DNA from 3 places in the Streptomyces sp. NBC_00258 genome. Region 3 is predicted to be linked to each of the others. Evidence: riboswitches for the same ligand, from Rfam matches in the RefSeq annotation. Region 3 holds a riboswitch; each other region holds the start of a gene.

Region 1 (7,178 bases), 790 kb from region 3:
CCTGCCGTTCCTTGAGCGAGGTGAGCTCCACGTGGGCGGCCCCGCGCAGCTGCTCGATCTCGCGCAGCTGCCGACGTACCCGCGACACGTTCGAGGCCTGCCTGTCGCCGGCCCGCTCGGCGAACGCGGCCCCGTCCAGGTACTGATCCGGGTCGGAGGAGAGCATGAGCCCCAGCGCGGGGTCGACGCCGCCGTCCCGGTACTGCGCGGCGGCGAGTGAACCGAGCGCGTCCCGCTCGGAGTTGAGCCGTTGCGTCCTGCGCGCGGCCTCGTCCTGAAGGGTGTCCAGCCGGCCCCGCGTCTTCGTCGACTTCTCCTTCGCACCGTTGTACTTCTCGGTGGCGACCTCCGCCTCCTGGTACAACTTGTCGACCTTCGCCCTGACCTGAGCGGGTGTCAGCTCCGGGGCGGCGGTTCCCGTCCCCTCGAACCCGGTCGCGCTCGCCGCGCCCGCCAGCGCGATGGTGAAGGCGGTGCGGGCCGTACTGCCGCCGACTGAGCGCTGTCTCGGCTTGCGGTGCGCTGCCACGTGCGATCCACGTCCTTCCGTACGGCCGCCGAGGCGTTGGTGCAGCCGCGGCGGCGGCCCTCAGGGGCCGGTTGCGCGTCCGGCGGCGGCCCGCACAGGGGGAGCGGGCCGCCGCCGGACCTTTCTCGGCGGTGGTGTCCGGATGCCGCCCCTGACCCGGGCGGTGGTGGGGAGCCGGTCACCTGGTGAAGGACGCTAAACCTGGGACCGCGGCGGGGGTAACGGCATGTACGGAAGTGGTGGGACTCGGACATGAGCTGACCGGGTGCGACCGCGATTCGGGCCCGGGGCCGCCGACTTGATGTGGTGCGGTGACCGATGCGCGGGTTGTGGGGAAACGGGCGGCGGGCCGGTGCTATGGGCTCCGCCGGGCTGTGGCGCGGGAGCTGCCGGGGGCCAGTGGGGCGGGCGGGGCAGGGCGTGCGGGGCCGGCGGGGCGGGTGCGCGGGGCGGGTGGGGCAGGGTGTGCAGGTCCGGGGGCGGTGCGTGGTGGCGCGGAGGCGTTTGGTTAGTGTCCGGGCTCATGGACGTACTCATTCATGTCTTCGTCGCCCTGCACATCATCGGCATCGCGTCCCTCCTCGGCGGCTTCCTCACGCAGATGAAGGCCATGAGCGCCGGCACGGCCCGCTTCAGCCCCGCCATGCTCCACGGCGCGCTGACCATGCTGGTCACCGGCGCGATCCTGGTCGGCCTCAACCAGGCCGACGACCAGACCGTCAACAACGTCAAGATCGGCGTGAAGCTCGCCCTGCTGGTCGTGATCCTCGGCCTCGTCTACGTGAAACGGGACGAGGAAAAGGTGGAGAACAGCCTGTTCGGCCTGGTGGGCGGGCTGACCACGGCGAACATCTTCATCGCGGTGCTCTGGACCTGAGCGGAAGCGGGCCGGTCTCGACCGGCAAACAGGAGAGGGCACGCGCGCGTGCCCGCTCCCGACGTCTGCACATCTGCGAAACAGGTCTACGAAAAGCCCCTCATGCCGGGCGCACCACGCTGTGGATCGGCATGTAGTAGATCGACTCCTCGCGGACGTACGCCCCCGGCTTGGGCGCGTGGATCATCATTCCGTCGCCGATGTAGATGCCGACGTGGCTGATGTCGTCGTAGAAGAAGACCAGGTCACCGGGCTGGGCGCTGTTCACGGAGACCGTCGCGCCGGCCTTGACCTGGTCCCAGGTGGTGCGCGGGAGCGTGACGCCGGCGGCCTTCCAGGCGGCCTGGGTGAGACCGGAGCAGTCGTACGAGCCGGGGCCGCTGGCGCCCCAGACGTACGGCTTGCCGATCTGGGCGCGGGCGAAGGCGAGGGCCTTGTCGGCCTTGGCGGTGGAGGCGGCGGAGCCGGACCCGGAGGTCCCCGAGGCGCTCCCCGAGCCCGTGGAGGTCCCGGTGCCCTGCGCGGCCTCCTGGCGCCGCCGCTCGGCGTCGGCCGCCTGCTGCCGGGCCAGCTCGTCCGCCTTGCGCTGGGCCTCTTCCTGCTTCTTCCGCTCGATCGCGGCGAGCCGCGCCTTCTCCTCGGCGGTCAGCTTCGAGAGGAGGTCGCGCGCCGTGGCGAGCTTCCGCTGGACGTCGGCCTTGGACGTCTTCAGCGAGCTCTGCGTCCTGGTGAGCGTCTCCAGGCTCTCGGACGCCTCCTGCCGCTTCTCCGTCGTGGCGGTCTGCTGCGTCACGTAGTCGTCGACGGACTGCTTCTGGCGGCTGGTCAGCCGGTCCATCAGCTGGGTCTGGTCGAAGTAGTCCTGCGGGTTGTCCGCGAGGAGGAGGGAGGCGGTGTCGGGGGCGGAGGCCCCGGTGCGGTACTGCGCGGCGGCGAACGTACCGAGTTCCTCGCGCGCGTCGTTGAGCTTCTCCGTGCGGCGCGCCACGTCGTCGAGGAGGGTGTCGACGCGCTTCTTCTGCTTGGTGGTCTTCTCCTTGGCCGCGTTGTACTTCTCGCCGGCCGTCTCCGCCTGGCGGTAGAGGTCGTCGACCTTCTTCTCGACTTCCTCGAGGCTCGGCCTGGGCTCCTCGGCGGGGGACGCGTTCGCCGTCTGGGAGAGGAGGGCCACCGAGGTCAGGGCCGCGGTGGCGAGGGCCGGAGTCCGTATGCCCATGGGACTGGGGGGCCGGGACTTGCGGTGTGGCGCCACGAGGGCGTCTCCTTCCGTCATCCGCCTACCGAGTTAGCTGTCGGGTTCGGGCGGGTGCTCCGGAAGGTTTGCCCTACGGTCCGCTTCCCCGAAGGGAGTTGGACCGATTCACCCCAAGGTCGGTTGGGTCCCCGGCTCCGTCGGCCACGAGGGCGTACCGGACTCGGCGGAGGCCGCTCGGCCCGGCGTGTTCGCCGGTGCGGGTCGTGCGGCCCACATAAAATTTAGCTAATTCGTGTGGCCCCTGTGAAGTTTGATGTGCGATATGCCCGATACATTTTCGTGACCTTGGCCTTGGATTCTGCTCCGCGGGGTCAATTCGGAATGGTGTGGGCGGAGTTGTCCATCGCCCCGTCAGGGGCGCGGGGAACTGCGCGCCCAGCCACAGCCGGCCCGCACTCGCGATACGGCGTTCCGGGTTTCCAGGTTTCCGGTCTCTGGCGAAGGCGAAGGTCGACCACCTGATCGCGGACCGCTACAGGTCACCTCCGGAGGGTGACAGAGCCCTCGCTGGGCGGCCCCGGAAGACCCTCGGCCCCGCGGAGCGATCCGCGGAGTTTCAAGGGTGGCGGCGGGCTGTCAGTGGGGGCGCCTAGACTCGGAGAGCGATGAGCAGCCTCTTTGATGACAGCTTCCTGGCGGACCTCAAGCCCTCGCGGGCCCACGAGGAGGAGCCCCCGCCGCCGCCCGAGGACGAGGCGTCGGAGTCGGAGCCGGTTCCGGACGATTTGTTCGGCGGCCGCTTCGACGCGCCGCCGAGCAGGGACGGGTACTACCGCGACGGCGCCGCCCGGCCGCACGTGGACCCGGCCGCGCTCCTGGACGGGCTGAACGAGAACCAGCGCGCGGCGGTGGTTCACCACGGCTCGCCGCTGCTCATCGTGGCAGGAGCCGGTTCCGGCAAGACCCGTGTGCTCACGCACCGGATCGCCCACCTGCTGGGCGAGCGCAACGTGCACCCGGGCCAGATCCTCGCGATCACCTTCACGAACAAGGCCGCGGGCGAGATGAAGGAGCGCGTCGAGCAGCTCGTTGGCCCGCGGGCCAACGCGATGTGGGTGATGACCTTCCACAGCGCATGCGTACGGATCCTGCGGCGGGAGTCGAAGCAGCTCGGCTTCACCTCCTCCTTCTCGATCTACGACGCCGCCGACAGCAAGCGCCTCATGGCACTGGTCTGCCGCGACCTGGACCTCGACCCCAAGCGCTTCCCGCCCAAGTCGTTCAGCGCCAAGATCTCGAACCTGAAGAACGAGCTGATCGACGAGGAGGACTTCGCGGCCCAGGCCGCCGACGGCTTCGAGAAGACCCTCGCCCAGGCCTACGCGATGTACCAGTCACGCCTGCGCGAGGCGAACGCGCTGGACTTCGACGACCTGATCATGACGACGGTCAACCTCCTGCGCGCCTTCCCGGACGTCGCCGAGCACTACCGCCGCCGATTCCGGCACGTCCTGGTCGACGAGTACCAGGACACGAACCACGCGCAGTACGCCCTCGTGCGGGAGCTCGTCGGCACCTCCGAGCACCCGGTCGACGTACCGCCGAGCGAGCACGACCTCCCGCCGGCCGAGCTGTGCGTGGTGGGTGACGCCGACCAGTCGATCTACGCCTTCCGGGGCGCGACCATCCGCAACATCCTCCAGTTCGAGGAGGACTACCCGAACGCGACGACGATCCTGCTGGAGCAGAACTACCGCTCCACGCAGACGATCCTCACCGCCGCCAACGCGGTCATCGAGCGCAACGAGAGCCGCCGCCCCAAGAACCTGTGGACCAACGCGGGCGCGGGCGCCCAGATCACCGGCTATGTGGCCGACACCGAGCACGACGAGGCCCAGTTCATCGCCGACGAGATCGACCGCCTCACGGACGCGGGCGACGCGAAGGCGGGCGACGTCGCGGTCTTCTACCGCACGAACGCGCAGTCCCGTGTCTTCGAAGAGGTCTTCATCCGCGTCGGCCTGCCCTACAAGGTCGTCGGCGGCGTCCGCTTCTACGAGCGCAAGGAGGTCCGTGACGTCCTCGCGTACCTGCGCGTGCTGGCGAACCCCGAGGACTCCGTACCGCTGCGCCGCATTCTCAATGTCCCCAAGCGCGGCATCGGCGACCGCGCCGAGGCGATGATCGACGCGCTCTCCCAGCGCGAGAAGATCAGCTTCCCGCAGGCGCTGCGCCGCGTCGACGAGGCGTACGGCATGGCGTCCCGCTCGACGAACGCCGTCAAGCGGTTCAACACGCTGATGGAGGACCTCCACACGATCGTCGAGTCGGGCGCCGGCCCGGCGACGGTCCTGGAGGCCGTGCTCGAACGGACCGGCTACCTCGCCGAGTTGCAGGCTTCGACCGACCCGCAGGACGAGACCCGCATCGAGAACCTCCAGGAACTGGCCGCCGTGGCCCTGGAGTTCGAGCAGGAGGCCGGCGAGGGCGAGGTGCCGGGAGGGCTCTCCGCCTTCCTGGAGCGGGTCGCGCTCGTCGCCGACTCCGACCAGATCCCGGACGAGGAGGAGGACGGGTCCGGCGTGATAACGCTGATGACCCTCCACACCGCCAAGGGCCTCGAATTCCCCGTGGTGTTCCTGACCGGCATGGAGGACGGCGTCTTCCCGCACATGCGCGCGCTCGGCCAGACCAAGGAGCTGGAGGAGGAGCGCCGGCTCGCGTACGTCGGCATCACCCGCGCGCGGGAGCGGCTGTATCTGACCCGTGCCTCGATGCGCAGCGCCTGGGGTCAGCCCTCGTACAACCCGCCGTCCCGCTTCCTGGAGGAGATCCCGGACACGCATCTGGACTGGAAGCGCACGGGCTCCCTGGGCCCGGTGGCCTCCGGCCCGGCGTCCGGCGTGGCGGCCTCCCTGTCCTCCTCGCGCTCCCGCTCGGCCGCCTCGGGCGCGTCCGGCTTCGCCACACGACGTGGCGCCACGGACAAGCCGGTGGTGTCACTCGCGGTCGGCGACCGCGTCACCCACGACCAGTTCGGCCTCGGCACGGTCGTCGGCGTGAAGGGCACGGGGGCGAACGCCGAGGCGACGGTCGACTTCGGCGAGGAGAAGCCGAAGCGGTTGCTGCTGCGGTACGCACCGGTGGAGAAGCTGTAGCTCTCAAGGGCCGTGGTCCCCAGGAGCATTGGCTGCTGGGGACGAAGCCCTCAGGACTCCGGCCTCAAGGAAGGCTTCAAGGAAGGCCTCAACAGGGGTTCCCCTACGAGGGGTCCAACCCGTGGCTGCGCAGCCACGGCAGTGGGTCGATCGCCGAGCCGCCACCCGGACGCACCTCGAAGTGGAGGTGCGGACCGGTCGAGTTGCCGGAGTTGCCGGAGTACGCGATCGGGTCCCCGGCCTTCACGACGGCACCCGAGGCGACCTTGTACGTGGAGAGGTGGCAGTACCAAGTCTCCGTACCGTCCTTGGCCGTCACGATGACCATGTTCCCGTACGCGCTGTTCCACTGCGTCCGGACGGTCCCGTCGGTCGCGGCCATCACCGTCGTGCCGTACGAGACGGGGAAGTCGATACCGGTGTGGACGGACATCCAGTTGATGCCGGCCTGCCCGTAGTAGGCGCTGAGCCCGTGCTGCGAGACCGGCAGCGCGAACTTCGGCCGCAGCCGCTCCTTGCGGGCCGCCTCCGCCGCCGCCTTCTGCTTGTCGGCGGCCTGCTGGGCCTTCAAGTCGATACGTTCCTGCGTACGGCTGGCCCGGTCGGCGAAGTCGTCCGCGTCCGCGGAGAGGTTCTCCAGCTGGGTGTCCAGCTGGTTGTTCGCGGCCGACGGCTTCACGGCGCTCGCGTCGGGCGCGGCGGCCGTCGTCGTCTGCACGTCGTCGTTGCTGCTGCTTCCGCCGGTCACGGACGCGGCGGCGATTCCGGCCACGCCCATCACACACGCCGAGGGCACGGCGACCGTCAGCAGCGCGGAACGCTTCGGCGGGGTGCGGCGGCGGGAACGGGGCGCGGAACGGCCGGCCGCACGTGACGCGGAGCGGCCGGCCGGGGCGGCGGTGGCGACGGAGGTGGTTTCCTCGACGTCGTCGAAGGGAGCGGGTTCGTCGTGGGTGTGGCCGTGACCACCGGTACCGGAGTCCGCGTCGGCGTCGTCGGAGGGGGTGAACTCGCCTTCCGCGGTGGCCTGTTCCTCGTACGGGACCTGCTCGAAGGTGGTGGTGGCCTGCTGGTCGTACGACTCCTGCCGGTCATGGACCTCGTGGTGGTCGTACGACGTGTGCTGGTCGGCCGGATACGACTCGTGCTCGGCCTGCGCCTGATGGTGGAGCTGGGGCTGGACCTGGGTCCGGTCCTGCTGGTTCTGGTCGCCGCCGTCCGAGTTCCACGCCGTCGCGTCGTACGTGCCGGTCTCGAAGGTCGGCGCGGTCCACTGCTGGGTGGGGTCGACCGGATCGGCCTGGAGCCAGGCGTTCGCGTCCCACTGGCCGGTGCCTTCGGGGCCCGCGGCCTGCGTCGGGATCTCGCCGAGCTGCTGGTAACCGGAGTTTTGCCAGACACCGCTCGTGTCATAGCTGC
Region 2 (7,178 bases), 1.1 Mb from region 3:
CCGCGACCGGATACCGCGTCGACCTCGCCGCGATGGACTTCCTCGGGCACGAACTGCGTACGGAACTGGCGGTGAGCCGGGGGACACCGAAGCTGGGAGCCAGGTTCAGGTCCTCAGTACCAGGGCTGTACTTCACGGGGCTGCCGGCGGCGGCTTCGTACGGGCCGGTGATGCGGTTCGTGTGCGGGACGGAGTTCGCCTCACCGAGGTTGGTCCGGCATCTGGCGGGGGCGCGCGGCTGAACGAAACCTCCGGTTCGTGCGCGTACGCATCAACGCGTCGCTGAAGCCGCCGAGCGGCGCGAAGTTCGGGCGCGAGCCACGACTAGGGGATGAGGCCGGGCACGGGGACGCGGGGCCCGGGGGCGGGCGACGGGCCGGTTGACCGGGGGTGCGGGAGCAGTCCGGACATGGTCAACTGCTCCCCTTCGCCTGCGATTTGCCTCCGGGCGGCGGACGGATGGTGCTGGCGGGGACCCCTGTGCCTGACGAGATACCGGACGACGTCCGGTTCCCGTCGAGTCGTTGGGGCGTTCGATCCGTATTCTCTGATCATGGCCGCACCGATTGCATATTCACTCATCGCCACTGACCTGGACGGGACGTTGTTGCGAGGCGACGACACCCTTTCGGACCGGTCACGCGCCGCGCTGGCGATGGCAATCGGGAGAGGTGCCAGGCACCTCGTGGTGACGGGGCGCCCGGCACCGCGCGTACGCCCCCTGCTGGACGAACTGGGCAGCCGGGGACTGGCTGTGTGCGGTCAGGGGGCGCAGTTGTACGACGCCGGCGCCGAGCGCATGGTCTGGTCGGTCACCCTCGACCGCGAGCTGGCCGAGACGGCGCTAGGCAAGATCGAGGCGGAGGTCGGGGACGTGTACGCCGCGGTCGACCAGGACGGGGTCGACGGACTCACGCTCATCGAGCCGGGGTACGAGATGCCGCACCCGACGCTCCCCGCGGTACGCGTCCTGCGTCGCGACGACCTCTGGACGGAACCCATCAGCAAGGTGCTGCTGCGCCATCCCCTGCTGTCCGACGACGAGTTGGCGTCCGCGGCCCGCGGAGCGGTCGGTTCCCTCGCCACGGTCACGATGTCCGGCCCCGGCACAGTCGAACTCCAGCCATGTGGCGTGACCAAGGCGACGGGTCTCGCCCTGGCGGCCGAACACCTCGGCCTCACTCCCGCCACCACGATCGCTTTCGGTGACATGCCCAACGACATCCCGATGTTCGACTGGGCGGCCCACGGCGTCGCGATGGCCAACGCCCACCCCGAACTCCAGGCGGTGGCCGACGAGGTGACCCTGTCGAACGAGGAGGACGGCATCGCGGTGGTGCTGGAACGGCTCTTCGGCTCGCGGGTCTAGCTCTCCGCCAGGAGAAAACCTCGGCGGGCCCGCGGAGAGATTGGTTCCCTCGCCGTGGGCCCGCCCGATACCGGATCGCCCGATACCGGATCGCCCGATACCGGATCGCCCGATACCGGATCGCCCGATACCGGATCGCCCGGTGCCGGCCCGCTCAGTAGGCCCCGAAGACGTTGTCGATCGAGCCGTACCTCGCGGCGGCGTAGTTGCACGCCGCCGTGATGTTGGCGACCGGGTCGAAGGGGTCCATCGAGGTGCCGGCCACGTGGTAGGCGTTGAAGGTCGGGTCGATGGTCTGGAGGAGCCCCTTCGACGGCGTACCGGCCGCGGCGTTGGAGTCCCAGTTGTTCATGGCCTGCGGGTTGCCCGACGACTCACGCATGATGTTGCGGTAGATGCCGTCGTACGACCCCGGGATGCCCTGCTGGGCCATGATGTCCAGCGATTCCCTGATCCAGCCGTCGAGGTCGTTCGAGTACGTCTTCGCGGCGGCGGGGGTGACGGCGGACGCGGTGGACGACTTGGTCGCAGTGGCCGTCTTTGCCAAGGTTTGGGCGTTTTTCGTGCCGACTGTCAGCTTGAGGCCCGGGCGGATGACCGCCGGGTCGTCGCCGATGACCGCGCGGTTGGCCTTGTAAAGGTTCTGCCAGCCGCCGCTCGTGGAGTGCTTCTTGGCGATCTTGGTCAGGGTGTCGCCCGCGACCACCTTGTACGTGACGAGCGAGACCTGCGGGACCGCGGCCGATGCGACCTGCGCGGCCTGTGCCGGCTGTGCGGCGTGGGCGCCGGTCGCCCCGACGATGGGGAGCGCGAGCGCGGCTCCGCCGGTTCCCGCGGCGACGATGCCACGTGTGAGGGTGTTGATTCGGGGGCGGCGGTGCTTGCCTCGTGCGGCCATGGCGCGTTTCCTCTCCGACGCCTGCGAGGTGAGCTGTCGGGTTCGGGCGGGAGCTGCCCGGCCGCATGCTGCACGCGGCTTCACCCCTAGCCGTTCCGGAATCCGGACCGGCGGCCTACCTGGGTCCCCCGCTCCTGCCGTACGCGAGTGAATGGATGGCTGGGATCTCCGGGCGGCGGCAGGATTAGGCGGTCCATCCGGAGTGACGTGAACGTATGCGAGAGCACATGCCGTGAACAAGCCCAGAATTCACATGGAGATGCCATTTGCCTGTTCGGGACGGATGGGAATTCTTGATCCATTCGGAAGGTGAAGTTCAACTTGCTTTGAGCAAAGGTGAATCGACCGACTCGGCAAATCGGCGGTCCTGGGCGGACGTGACCCAATTCACTGGCACAGGTGGGGAATTAAGTGCGTCCAGTGCGTAATACGGGCAAGTCGGGCGGAGCCTGGATGTCCGCCCAGTCGGCATAAGGGACCACTTGTCCAGAAACGTTCTCGCTGCTCTTCGAGGTTCCGGAGAGTTCAGTCTTCCGGGTTCCAGAGGGTCAGTACGTCACGCAGTTTCTGCCGGTGGCCGTCGATCCAGTTCCGGGGAAGATCGACGGGTACGCACACGGTGGCCATGGAAATCGTGTCGTCCTCCACGATCACCTCGGGGCAATCCCGTTCTCCCGTGAGCCGAATGGAAATCGACGGTCCTTGTTCCACCGTCATCCATGCGATGTCCTCGCCGCGGTGCGATGCGGCGTCCAGGGCGCGTCCCCAGGCCTCAAGTCGGCGGCGCCACAGCGCGAGTTCGAGGCGGCCACGGACGAAAGGCGTCTCCACGACGATCTCGGCCGCGAGGCCCGCCGCCATCAGCGGGTGCCGGCCGAGGACCGTGATCCTGACCGAGTTGCCCTCCTCGTCGGTGAGGAGCGCGAGGTCCGTCGGGCCGGTGCGGTGGTCGGCCGGGAGGTCGGCGTCGCAGAGGGCGCAGACGAAATGGGCCTCCTGCACGGAGTTCCACTCGGCGCAGGACGGGCAGCGGCGGTAGGTGATCGGGTGGGTGTAGCCGCCGGTGTGGGTGCCGGCGCGGTCGACGCCCACGCGGGTGAGGGCCGCCGCGAGCGATCGCCATGACTCGGGGTCGGGGCAGTAGCCGGTGGACTGGTTGCTCGCGTACGTGACCGCCCAGCCGGACGCGGTCCGCGTGAAGCCCAACTCCCCGGCGGCGCGCACCGGTTTCCCGTCCGCGCAGGCCACGTGCTCGGAGCGGCGTGGAGCCAGGCGCAGGGTCATGGAGGCGTCGACGACGAAGGTGAACGGCTCGGCGAGTTCGTCGGCGGGGCGGGCGGACAGGAAGGCGTCGAGGTCGGCCGGGGTCCGGATCCGGGCGCCGCCCCCGCCGGGCCGGACGGCTTCCCATATGTCTTCGGGGCCCACATAGGCGTACGCGGTCATGGGGTCCCTACATACGCGTTTGCGGTCGTGGGACCTACACGCGTGATTGCGATCGTGTGGCCCACGTACGCCTTCGCCGTCATGCGGGGAGCGTACGAGTTCACCCCGCGGTCCGCGGAATCCTTTTCTCCCAGGTGCGGTGGAACACCACCTCGTCGCCGTCCTTGCAGATCACCTCGTTCGAGGTGATGAAGTCCGCCTCGTCGCAGGTGGTTTCGGAGTGCGACTCGACGCTCGCGTCCCACGGCAGGTCCGGTCGGTGCAGACGGACGAACCAGTCCGAGCGGGCGCGGGCCGACAGGGGGTCCGACTCGACGATCGTGTACGTGTCCAGGGCCTCCTCGGTGAATTCGAGGCCGTCGGGATACACACGGGTGCCTCCGTAGCGCGGGTCCACCTCCAGGCGCCACTCGCCCTTGGCGACATCGCGGACGACGAGACGCTCGGGGCGCGGCTCGTCCAGTGTCGCGGGGAAGTTGACCCCCATGGGCTCCGCCTGCTCCGGTTCCTCGAAGGAGATGGAAGGGTCCGACTCCTGCGCGCGGAGCGGGAGTTCCAGCGCGCTCCCCGAAGGGGTGAGCGTGAAGCCCGCCTCCGAACCGGGCTGGGGCCAGATCCACGGCCAGTACGCGGAGGAGACGGCGAGACGGACGCGATGGCCCGGAGGGAAGGCGTGGCCGATGGCGTTCAGGTCGAGAACCACATCCTCCGTAGAGCCCGGTTTCCAGGGAGCCACCTGGTCACGGCCATGGCGGGCTGACAGGTTCAGGACGCCTCGGGTGACGAGGGTCGAGGAGCCGTCGGGGGCCACGTCGCAGATTCGGGCCACTACTTGTCCTCGCGTCGCGTCCGTGGTGAGCCTCAGGCGCACGCGCGGGCGGCCCAGTACCCAGATCTCCTCCGGGACCTCGAAGTCGAAGCACGCCGACCTCGCGTCCTCGTCCCGCTGGTCGGGCGGCAGGTCCGCGTCGTTGCCGAAGGGGAAGAAGCGTCCCGCGTCCACCCCGGTGTGCTGAGGGGACCGCACCACCACGGGCTCACCCCTGAGCGCGTACGTCTCCCGGGCCACCAGGGGAGAGGGCCAGGCCGGATCGCCCACCCAGCGGCCCGGCAGCGTCGGGTACACCGTCGCGGGCGGGTGGGAGTCGCTGACGTACGAGCGCAGGAGCGGCTCGGACATGATCCCGGTCTCCGCGCCCTTGAGCCAGTGGTCCCACCAGCGCAGCGTCTCCTGGAGGAAGCCGATCGCCGGGCCGGGCGGCAGCCCCCGGTCGGGGTACTGGTGCGACCACGGCCCGACGATCCCCCGTACGCGGTCCGCCGGGAGGTGTTCCACCAGGCGCAGGACCGTGTCCCGGTACGGGTCGTGCCAGCCGCCGACCGTGAGCACCGCCGCCCGGATCGCGGAGTAGTCCTCGCACACGCTGCCGCGGCGCCAGTGGTCGTCCCTCGTCTGGTGCGCCAGCCAGGTGTGCAGGAACGGATCGACGGTCTCCAGCCGTTTGACCCACAGGTCGTGCCAGACCTCGCCCGCGTACACCGGGTCCGGAGGGCGGGAGACGAACGCGAGCATGGTCGCCGCCCACGCGTGCATGTCGACGGCGAGTACGGAACCACCCATGTAGTGCACGTCGTTGTCATACCGGTCGTCCGTCGAGCAGACCGTGACGACCGCCTTGAGCGGTTCGGGGGCGAGGGCGGCGATCTGGAGGGAGTTGAAGCCGCCCCAGGAGATGCCGAACATGCCGACCCTGCCGGAGCACCAGGGCTGGGCGGCGAGCCAGTTGACGACCTCGACCCCGTCGGCCAGCTCGGTCGCGGAGTACTCGTCGCCGGGCATGCCCTCGGAGTTGCCGTGCCCACGGATGTCCACACGTACGGAGGCATAGCCGTGCCCCGCGTACCAGGGGTGGCGCTGCCAGTCGCGCGGGGCCGTCCAGTCGGTCAGTCGGTAGGGCAGGTATTCGAGCAGGGCCGGTACGGGTTCGTCGGTGAGCGGGCGCCACACGCGCGCGTAGAGCTTGGTTCCGTCCGGGAGGGGAACGCGGAGGTCCTCGTGAGTCGTCTCGTAGGGGAAGGACGTACGGATGCGCATGGCGGTGACCTCCAGGGCCTGTGGGGTCTCAGTGGACCGGGTGCATCGTGCGGCGCAGCCAGGGCGCGGCGGCGATCACGAGCAGGCCCGCGGCGACCGCGATCGCGCCGTTGACGCCGAAGTAGGCGGGCTTGGAGACGTCGTCGTAGAGCTTCACGGTCTGGGCCTGGATGCCGTTGGCGAGGGCCAGCGAGAGGAACCAGAGGGACATCGTCTGACTGGAGAAGGCGCGCGGGGCGAACTTGGTGGTGGCCGACATGCCGGAGGTCTCCAGGAGGATGTCGCCGAGCCCCAGCAGGAGGTACGAGCCGACGATCCACCAGGCCGACATCAGGTAGTCGTCGCCGGCGTGGCCGGAGGTCGGCAGCACCATCAGGAGGAAGGACAGGCCTCCCAGCACCACTCCGAACGCGATCTTGTTGGAGGCGTGCGGCTGGCTGTGCCCCATCCTTACCCACAGCGCGGCCACGACCGGGGCGAGCGCCACCTCGAAGGCGCCCAGGGCGGACGCGTACCAGCTGGCGGGGAAGTCGAAGCCGAGGATCGTCGTCTCGGCGTTCGACGCGGCCAGCAGCATCATCGTCGAGTACGCCTGGAAGAGGATGAAGTTGAAGACCGTGGAGGCCAGGAACAGCACGATGTACGGGCGCAGCCGGCCCCGTTCCCCGGGAGTCACCCGGGGGCTCCTGAACATCACCGCGAAGTAGACCACCGGCGCGATCACCGAGATCAGGGTCAGCAGGTCCACGAACCGGCCCATGGTCAGCCATCCGGCGGCGGCCAGCAGGACCGCGAGGACGGCCACCGCCAGCAGGCCGAGGACGATCAGGCGGACGGCCCTGCGCATGGACGCCGGCGGCAGCGCGAATTCCGCCGTGTTCCTGCGTCCGGCCAGGTGACGGCGGCCCGCGACGTACTGGATCAGACCGAGGGTCATGCCGACCGCGGCCGCCGAGAAGCCCCAGTGCCAGCCCTGGTGGTCGCCGAGCCAGCCGGTGATCAGCGGACCCGCGAAGGCGCCGATGTTGATCGCCATGTAGTACACGGCGAAACCGGCGTCGCGGCGGTCGTCGTCGGTGCGGTAGAGCTTGCCGACCATGGTGGCGACGTTCGGCTTCAGCAGGCCCGTGCCCGCGCTGATCAGGCCGAGTCCCGCCCAGGTCATGGCCGCGGTGGGCACCGCCATCGCGTAGTGGCCGCAGGCGATCAGGACACCGCCCCACAGGACCGCCCGGTACGAGCCGAGGATGCGGTCGGCCAGCCAGCCGCCGGCCACCGAGACCAGATAGACCAGCGTTCCGTACGCGGCCGAGACGGATGCGGCCGTTCCGGCGGACATGCCCATGCCGCCGTGGGCCACCGTGTCCGCG
Region 3 (7,178 bases):
CGGGTCGTCATGCCCCCAGTGTAGGTTTGTTTCAAACTTGAACCAAGCCCGGATGTCGAGCCCAGGCCGCCGTCCGGCCGCCGCACCGATCCGGGCAAGCCCCGGCTCTGCCTCCGAGAGAGTCCGAGAGAGTCCGAAAGAGAGCGCGTCCATGCCTCACCCCTACGTCCTGTTGTCCGCCGCCGTCTCCCTCGACGGCTGCCTGGACGACACCGGCCCCGGACGGCTGCTGCTCTCCGGGCCGGCCGACTTCGACCGGGTCGACGAGGTACGGGCCGAGTCCGACGCGATCCTCGTCGGCGCGGGCACCCTGCGCGCCGACAACCCCCGGCTCCTCGTCAACTCCGCCGAGCGCCGCGCGGCCCGGGTCGCCGCCGGACGCCCGGAGTACCCGCTGAAGGTCACCGTCAGCGGCAGCGGCGACCTCGACCCCGACGCCAACTTCTGGTCCACGGGCGGCGAGAAGATCGTCTATACGACCGAGGGCGGGGCGGCGAGGGCCGCCGAAGCCCTGCGCGGGCTCGGCGTCGACGTCGTCCCCGTGGGCCCGGACGTCGACTGGCGGGCCGTGCTCACCCACCTCCACGACGTACGCGGCGTACGGCGGCTCATGGTCGAGGGCGGCGGCCGCGTCCACACCCAGCTCCTCCGGCAGGGCCTCGCCGACGAACTGCAGCTCGCCCTCGCGCCCCTCGTCGTGGGGGAACCGGACGCGCCCCGGCTGTTCGGGCCCGGCGACTACCCGGGCGGCCCCCGCAACCGCCTGCGGCTGGTCGAGACGCGGCCCGTGGGGGACGTCGTCCTCATGCGGTACGTCCCCACCGCGCCCGGCAGCGGGACCGTGCCCTCCGCCGCCGACCACCGGTGGCTGGCGCTCGCCTGCGAACTGGCCGCCGAGTGTCCGCCCTCGCGGACCGCGTTCAGCGTCGGCGCGGTCGTCGTCGCGGCCGACGGTACGGAGCTGGCCCGCGGGTTCTCCCGCGAGTCCGACCCCGTCTCGCACGCAGAGGAGGCCGCCCTCGCCAGGATCGAGCCGGGTGATCCGCGTCTCGCGACCGCCACCGTCTACAGCAGCCTGGAGCCGTGTGCCCGCCGCGCGTCACGGCCCGCGCCCTGCGCCCGGCTGATCCTCGACGCGGGCGTACGCAGGGTCGTGACCGCCTGGCGGGAGCCGGACACCTTCGTGACGGGCGCGGACGGGAGCGGGCTGCTGGCCGCGGCCGGCGCCGATGTCCTGGTGCTCCCGGAGTACGAGGCCGACGCGAAGGCGCCCAACCGGCATCTCGTCTGACCGGCCCGTTTCCCGCCGGCCGAGCCATGCGCACAGCCGACGCGCACGATCGACGGACACCGCCGACCGGCACGTTTCATGCCAAACCGCTCGGTTAAGCGCGGGCGACATCAACGCGTGTGCTTCGGGTCCCGCGGATGGCGTACAGTGGTCTTAACGACGCGGGGTGGAGCAGCTCGGTAGCTCGCTGGGCTCATAACCCAGAGGTCGCAGGTTCAAATCCTGTCCCCGCTACTGAAGGCCCGAGGCCGGAATCCGATCAAGGATTCCGGCCTCAGGTGTTTCCCCGGGTACTTCCTCTGATGTCCCCAGGTGCCTTCACTCGCCCGGTCCTCGTCCGCTCGCCCGCCACGTCCGCTCCCGGAAGCCTGGACAGGTGGAGGAGCAGGAGCCGGTGCGCGTCGAGACCGCGGAGAGGACCGCCTCGTACCAGCGCACCCTCGTCCGCGCGCTGCCGGCGCTGCTGATCGTCGCCGGTGTCTGCTACGACCTCCTCACCCCGCAGGACTTCACCGCGGCTCCCTTCTTCACGGCCGCAGCACTCATCGCCGCATCCCTCTTCTCGTTCGGCGCCACGGTGTGGACGGGAATCCTGGCGACCGCGGGCATGGCCCTCGTCCACCTCAGGTTCGCCTTCGACGCGGGCGCGGCCACCGAGGTCCTCACCGTGGCCACGGCCGCCGTGCTCGCCGTCGGCATCAACCGGCTCGTGGGCCGCGGCAACGCGCGCCTCGCCACCGCCCGCGAGATCGCGGAGGCCGCCCAGTGGGCCGTACTGCCCGAACCGGCGGCGCGGATCGGCGGCCTCGAGATCGCGGCACGGTACGAGGCGGCTCAGGAGGGCGCGTTCATCGGGGGCGACCTGTACGCCGTGCAGGACACCCCGCACGGCGTACGGCTCCTCGTGGGCGACGTACGGGGCAAGGGCATGGGAGCGGTCGCCGTCGTGGCCGTGCTGATCGGTGCCTTCCGTGAGGCCGCCGAGCAGGAGTCGACCCTGGAGGCGGTCGCCCAGCGGCTGGAGCGGGCGCTCGCGCGCGGGGGCGTCCGGCGCGACACCATCGAGCTCGTCGAGGACTTCACCACCGCCGTGCTCGCCGAGATCCCGCACGGCACCCCGGTCGTACGCCTCGTGAACCGCGGCCACCCCGGGCCCCTCCTGCTGTACGGCGACGGGGAGGTGCGCACGCTCGCCGCGGCGGAGCCCGCGCTGCCGCTCGGGACGGGGGAGTTGGGGACCTGGCCCGACCGCGCGCAGGAGGAGGAGTTCCCGGGCGGGGCCATGCTGCTCTTCCACACGGACGGGCTGTCCGAGGCGCGGGACCGGCGAGGCGTCTTCTTCGATCCGGCGCGGCGACTGTCCGGGCGGGGCTTTCCCGGGCCCGACGCGTTGCTCGCCGCGGTACTGGACGACGTCCTGCGGCACACCGGGGGCGGCGGTGCCACCGACGACATGGCACTGCTCGCGGTGCGGCGGCCGTGAAAGCACGGCAGTCGCGAGGGCACGGCGGCAGTCGCGATTGCGGCCGGCGTGAGATACATCGCTCTTGCGGCGACCTTTATCACCGTTGGTAGTCGAACGGAATCCCTCCGCTCAACAACTGACGCACCATCAACAGGACTCCCGTACCTGAATGGCGATCAACTCGCCCGATTTACCCCGCTCATGACCTGAAAGTCCAGGCCAAGAGCCTTAACGATCATCAGGAACAGCTTGGAATCCGGTGCCCGGGTCTATTAACGTTCGATAACGCAGCGCGGTCGTCCCAGCCGTCACAAGAGTCGGCTCCGTGCGCACGCGCCGAATCCCGCAAGGGAACCGGGGAACCACCACTTGGGGTGAATCGCACGTCATTCGCGGTGTAGCGCACCGCGGGTTGACGCGCGTAGGAGACCTTCCTGCTCCGAACCCGTCAGCTAACCCGGTAGGCGAGAAGGAAGGAAAGGAGTGCGCCTACGTGGCGTCCAACCGGTCTGCCCCCACACCCTCGTTCGTGCCGGATGAGTTGACGGGTGAGTCCTCGGGTGAGAAGAAGCCCGACACCTTCGCCTACGGCGCCCGTAAGGACGAGGAGACGTGGGAGGTCTGGAATCCCAGCGCGGAGACCGTCCTTCCCGTCCGCGGCAGGCACCGCGTCTCCAAGCAGCGCGGCGGAGGACTCGCCCGTAGCTCGACCGTTCTGGGCGTCGGTGTCATAGCCGCCGTCGGTGCGGGTGGCATGGCCACCGCGCAGACCGGCAAGCCTCCGGTGTCGATCTCGATCCCCGACCTGCCGAACGTCGGCTCGCCGTTCTCGGACGACGACGCCCCCGAGGGCTCCAGCACCCCGATCACCGCCGTCGGCCTCACCACCGCCGACGCCGAGCAGGGCAACTCGGACGCGGGCGAGGCCCTGCGGGCCCGCATCATGCTCCAGGCCGAGCAGCAGCAGGACCAGGTGGACCGCGAGGCCCAGGAGGCCGCCGAGTCCGCCGCCGCGAAGAAGGCCGCCACGCTGGCCGCCAAGGAGCGGGACGCCGCCGAGGCCAAGGTCGCCGCCGCCAAGAAGAAGGCGGACCAGGAGGCCAAGGAGAAGGCCGAGGCCGCGCGCCTCGCCGAACTCGCCAAGCAGTTCACGCTGCCCACCTCCTCGTACACGATCACCTCGACCTTCGGGCAGTCCGGTGCGCTGTGGTCGTCCGGTCAGCACACGGGTCTGGACTTCGCCGCTCCCACGGGTACCCCGATCAAGGCCGTTCACAGCGGCACGATCAAGGAAGCCGGCTGGAACGGCTCGTACGGCTACCGCACGGTCCTCGAACTCGATGACGGTACGGAGGTCTGGTACGCGCACCAGTCGTCGATCGGTGTCAGCGTCGGGCAGAAGGTGAACACCGGCGACATCATCGGCCGCGTGGGCGCGACCGGCAACGTCACCGGGGCGCACCTCCACCTCGAGGTCCACACCAGCGGTGGCGACGGCATCGACCCGATGGCCTGGCTGCGGGGCAAGGGGCTCACCCCGTAAGGCGGGCTCACCCCGTAAGCGGGCCCGACCCGTTGGGCGGGCCTGAGGGGTCCTGGGTGCGGAATACGGCCGTCCGGTACGGCCGTTGACCCATCCATGACCTCTCTCCGCAAGCTGGGTTCGTCCGATCTCGACGTCTTCCCGCTCTCCCTCGGCGGCAACGTCTTCGGCTGGACCGCCGACGCGGCGCGGTCCTTCGCCGTGCTCGACGCGTACACCGCCGCGGGCGGGAACTTCGTCGACACCGCCGACACGTACTCGGCCTGGGTGCCGGGCAACGAGGGCGGTGAGTCGGAGACCGTCCTCGGCGACTGGCTCGCCGCGCGCGGCAACCGCGCCGACGTCGTCGTCGCCACCAAGGTCGGCGCGCACCCCGAGTACAAGGGTCTGTCCGGGGCGAACATCAAGGCCGCGGCCGACGCGTCACTGCGGCGGCTGAAGACGGACTACATCGACCTGTACTACACCCACTTCGACGATCCGTCCGTGCCGGTCGAGGAGATCATCACGGCCCTGGACGAGCTCGTCCGCGCCGGCAAGGTGCGCGCGATCGCCGCGTCCAACCTCTCTCCCGAGCGGCTCCAGGAGTCCCTCGACCTCTCCGACCGCGAGGGCCTCGCGCGGTACGTCGCGCTGCAGCCGCGGTACAACCTCGTCTCCCGCGACTCGTACGAGGGCCCGCTCCGGGACGTCGCCTCCCGGGCCGGTCTGGCCGTCGTCCCCTACTCGTCGCTCGCCTCGGGCTTCCTCACCGGCAAGTACCGTCCGGGTGCCGTGGTCGAGAGCGCCCGGGCCGGATCGGCGGGGGCGCATCTGGAGTCGGAGCGGGGGCAGCGTGTGCTGAGCGCGCTCGACGAGGTCGCGCGGGAGCGTGGGGTCGAGGTCGCCACCGTGGCTCTGGCCTGGCTGGCTTCCCGGCCGACCGTCGTCGCGCCGATCGCCAGCGCTCGTACGGTGGAGCAGCTTCCGGCGTTGTTGGGGGTGGCCGGGCTTGTCCTCACGGATGCGGAGCTGGGGAGGCTGACCTCGGCTTCTGGCTGAGGCTGAGGCTGAGTTGGGTGGGGTTGCGGTTGCGTTTTTGGGTTCGCGACGCGTTTTGGGGCTGCGCCGATCAAGAGCGGTACGGGTTGTACGTGTACGTGTACGGCGCCGGGTGGCCGTAGCCCTGCCACTGCGGTGCCACCTGTGCCGGCGCCGTCGCCCGGGCCGCGTACAGGAGGGCCGGGCGCGACGGTTCGCGGCGCGTCCACAGCTCGTGGAGCAACTCCCGTTCCCGTACGACGAAGTCGGCGCCCGCGCGGCCCTTGCGGCCCCGGTGACGCAGGAACGCCAGCGACGTCGCGTACGCCTCGTACTCCGCGACCGCCCTGCCCGCCGCGCGTCCGCCGTGGTGCGTGGCGTATTCGCGGGCCAGCCGCCGTGCCTTCATCGAGCCGAGGACGAACGGCTCGGGGGCCGCGAGCCAGCCCGCCATCGCGTACGCGGGGAGCTCGGAGCGGATCGTGCCCAGTTCGCGCTGGCGGGTCCAGATGACCAGCCAGGTCAGCAGGCCGAACGCCGGGACCATGAAGGCCGCGTAGACCGCGAAGAAGCCGTACTCGCCGAACGTCGACGAGCCGTTCCACATCGCGTGCATGCCCATCGCGAGCAGCAGCCCGATGATCGGGAGCAGTACGCGGCGTACCTGGTGGCGGTCCGCGGACAGCGCCGCGATGCCGAAGCCGATGCCGGTGAGCACGGTGAACAGGGGGTGTGCGAACGGCGACATGATCACACGTACGAAGAAGGTCGCCGCCGTGACGGAGGCGATGCCGCTGCCGCCGCTGAGCTGGTCCGTGCCGAACGCCGTGCCGAGGTAGAGGATGTTCTCGGTGAACGCGAAGCCGGTCGCCGTGACGCCGGCTATCACCACGCCGTCGAGGATTCCGGTGAACTCCCGTCTGCGGAACAGGAAGACGAGTAAGACCGCGGCCGCCTTCGCCGACTCCTCGACTATCGGCGCTATGACCGTCGCGCCCAGGGTGTCGGCGCTGGACGGGTCCGCTGTCGCCGTCGCTATCCATCTCGTCGCGAAGCTGTTCGCGACGATGGCTATCAGCGCGGCGGCGCAGGCTCCCCAGGCGAAGGAGAAGAGGAGGTTCCGCCACGGGCCCGGTTCCACCCGGTCCAGCCAGCGGAACGCCGCGACGAGGAGCGGGACGGGCAGTACGGCCAGGCCCAGGCCCACCAGGAAGCCCTCGGTGCCGGTCTGTTTGCGGACCAGGGCCAGGATGACGAGGCCGGAGAGGGCGAGCAGGGTGGTCAGGGCGCTGTAGCGGACCCACTTGCGCTGCCACCAGTGCGCGGCGCCTCCGGCGGGGATGCCGGGAGGGAAGCCGGGATGCGGTGGGAACGGGGGACCGGTGGCCATGACAAAGACCCTAACGAGGGAGGGGCGTGGGCCGCGAGAGCGCACTGTCGGGGCTCGGGGGCGGTGCGTGATGTGGCTCCGCCGTGTGGGCGCCTTCAGCCCGTACGTCGTGTGGTGTGCGGCGTGCGGACTTGGTCGCTGTCCGCGGTATGCCGTACGCGGCGGAAGAGCAGATCGTTCACCACGTGTCCCTTGTCCAGGCCCTGGCCCTCGAAACGCGTCAGGGGGCGGAAGTCGGGGCGTGGCGCGTAGCCGCCGTCCGGCTGGGTGTTCTCGAAGTCCGGGTGGGCGGTCAGGACTTCGAGCATGACCTCGGCGTACGGCTCCCAGTCCGTCGCGCAGTGCAGCAGTGCGCCCGGCTTGAGGCGGGACGCGGCGAGGGTGAGGAACTCCGGCTGGATCAGGCGGCGCTTGTGGTGGCGCTTCTTGGGCCAGGGGTCCGGGAAGTAGACGCGGAGGCCGTCGAGGG

The links. A riboswitch is a leader RNA that binds a small molecule or an ion and turns the genes downstream of it on or off. The one in region 3 is predicted to bind cyclic di-AMP.
Region 1: it holds a riboswitch for cyclic di-AMP, as region 3 does, so the genes downstream of both, OG718_RS23460 (C40 family peptidase) here and OG718_RS26960 (M23 family metallopeptidase) in region 3, are expected to answer to the same signal.
Region 2: it holds a riboswitch for cyclic di-AMP, as region 3 does, so the genes downstream of both, OG718_RS31925 (transglycosylase SLT domain-containing protein) here and OG718_RS26960 (M23 family metallopeptidase) in region 3, are expected to answer to the same signal.

Annotation. Positions count from the first base shown of each region.
Region 1 is NZ_CP108081.1:5,288,382-5,295,559, reverse strand. It holds gene OG718_RS23470 (C40 family peptidase) at 1-529, opposite strand, end outside; gene OG718_RS23465 (hypothetical protein) at 1,053-1,406, shown strand; gene OG718_RS23460 (C40 family peptidase) at 1,507-2,658, opposite strand; cyclic di-AMP (ydaO/yuaA leader) riboswitch at 2,666-2,837, opposite strand; gene pcrA (DNA helicase PcrA) at 3,267-5,759, shown strand; gene OG718_RS23450 (M23 family metallopeptidase) at 5,863-7,178, opposite strand, start outside.
Region 2 is NZ_CP108081.1:7,162,283-7,169,460, forward strand. It holds gene OG718_RS31915 (FAD-dependent oxidoreductase) at 1-242, shown strand, start outside; gene OG718_RS31920 (HAD family hydrolase) at 554-1,369, shown strand; gene OG718_RS31925 (transglycosylase SLT domain-containing protein) at 1,524-2,267, opposite strand; cyclic di-AMP (ydaO/yuaA leader) riboswitch at 2,271-2,423, opposite strand; gene OG718_RS31930 (DUF5959 family protein) at 2,793-3,713, opposite strand; gene OG718_RS31935 (CocE/NonD family hydrolase) at 3,814-5,808, opposite strand; gene OG718_RS31940 (peptide MFS transporter) at 5,837-7,178, opposite strand, start outside.
Region 3 is NZ_CP108081.1:6,075,775-6,082,952, reverse strand. It holds gene OG718_RS26980 (MarR family winged helix-turn-helix transcriptional regulator) at 1-11, opposite strand, end outside; gene OG718_RS26975 (dihydrofolate reductase family protein) at 152-1,291, shown strand; tRNA gene OG718_RS26970 (tRNA-Met) at 1,452-1,525, shown strand; gene OG718_RS26965 (PP2C family protein-serine/threonine phosphatase) at 1,668-2,774, shown strand; cyclic di-AMP (ydaO/yuaA leader) riboswitch at 3,081-3,238, shown strand; gene OG718_RS26960 (M23 family metallopeptidase) at 3,250-4,299, shown strand; gene OG718_RS26955 (aldo/keto reductase) at 4,396-5,340, shown strand; gene OG718_RS26950 (PrsW family intramembrane metalloprotease) at 5,411-6,709, opposite strand; gene trmB (tRNA (guanosine(46)-N7)-methyltransferase TrmB) at 6,805-7,178, opposite strand, start outside.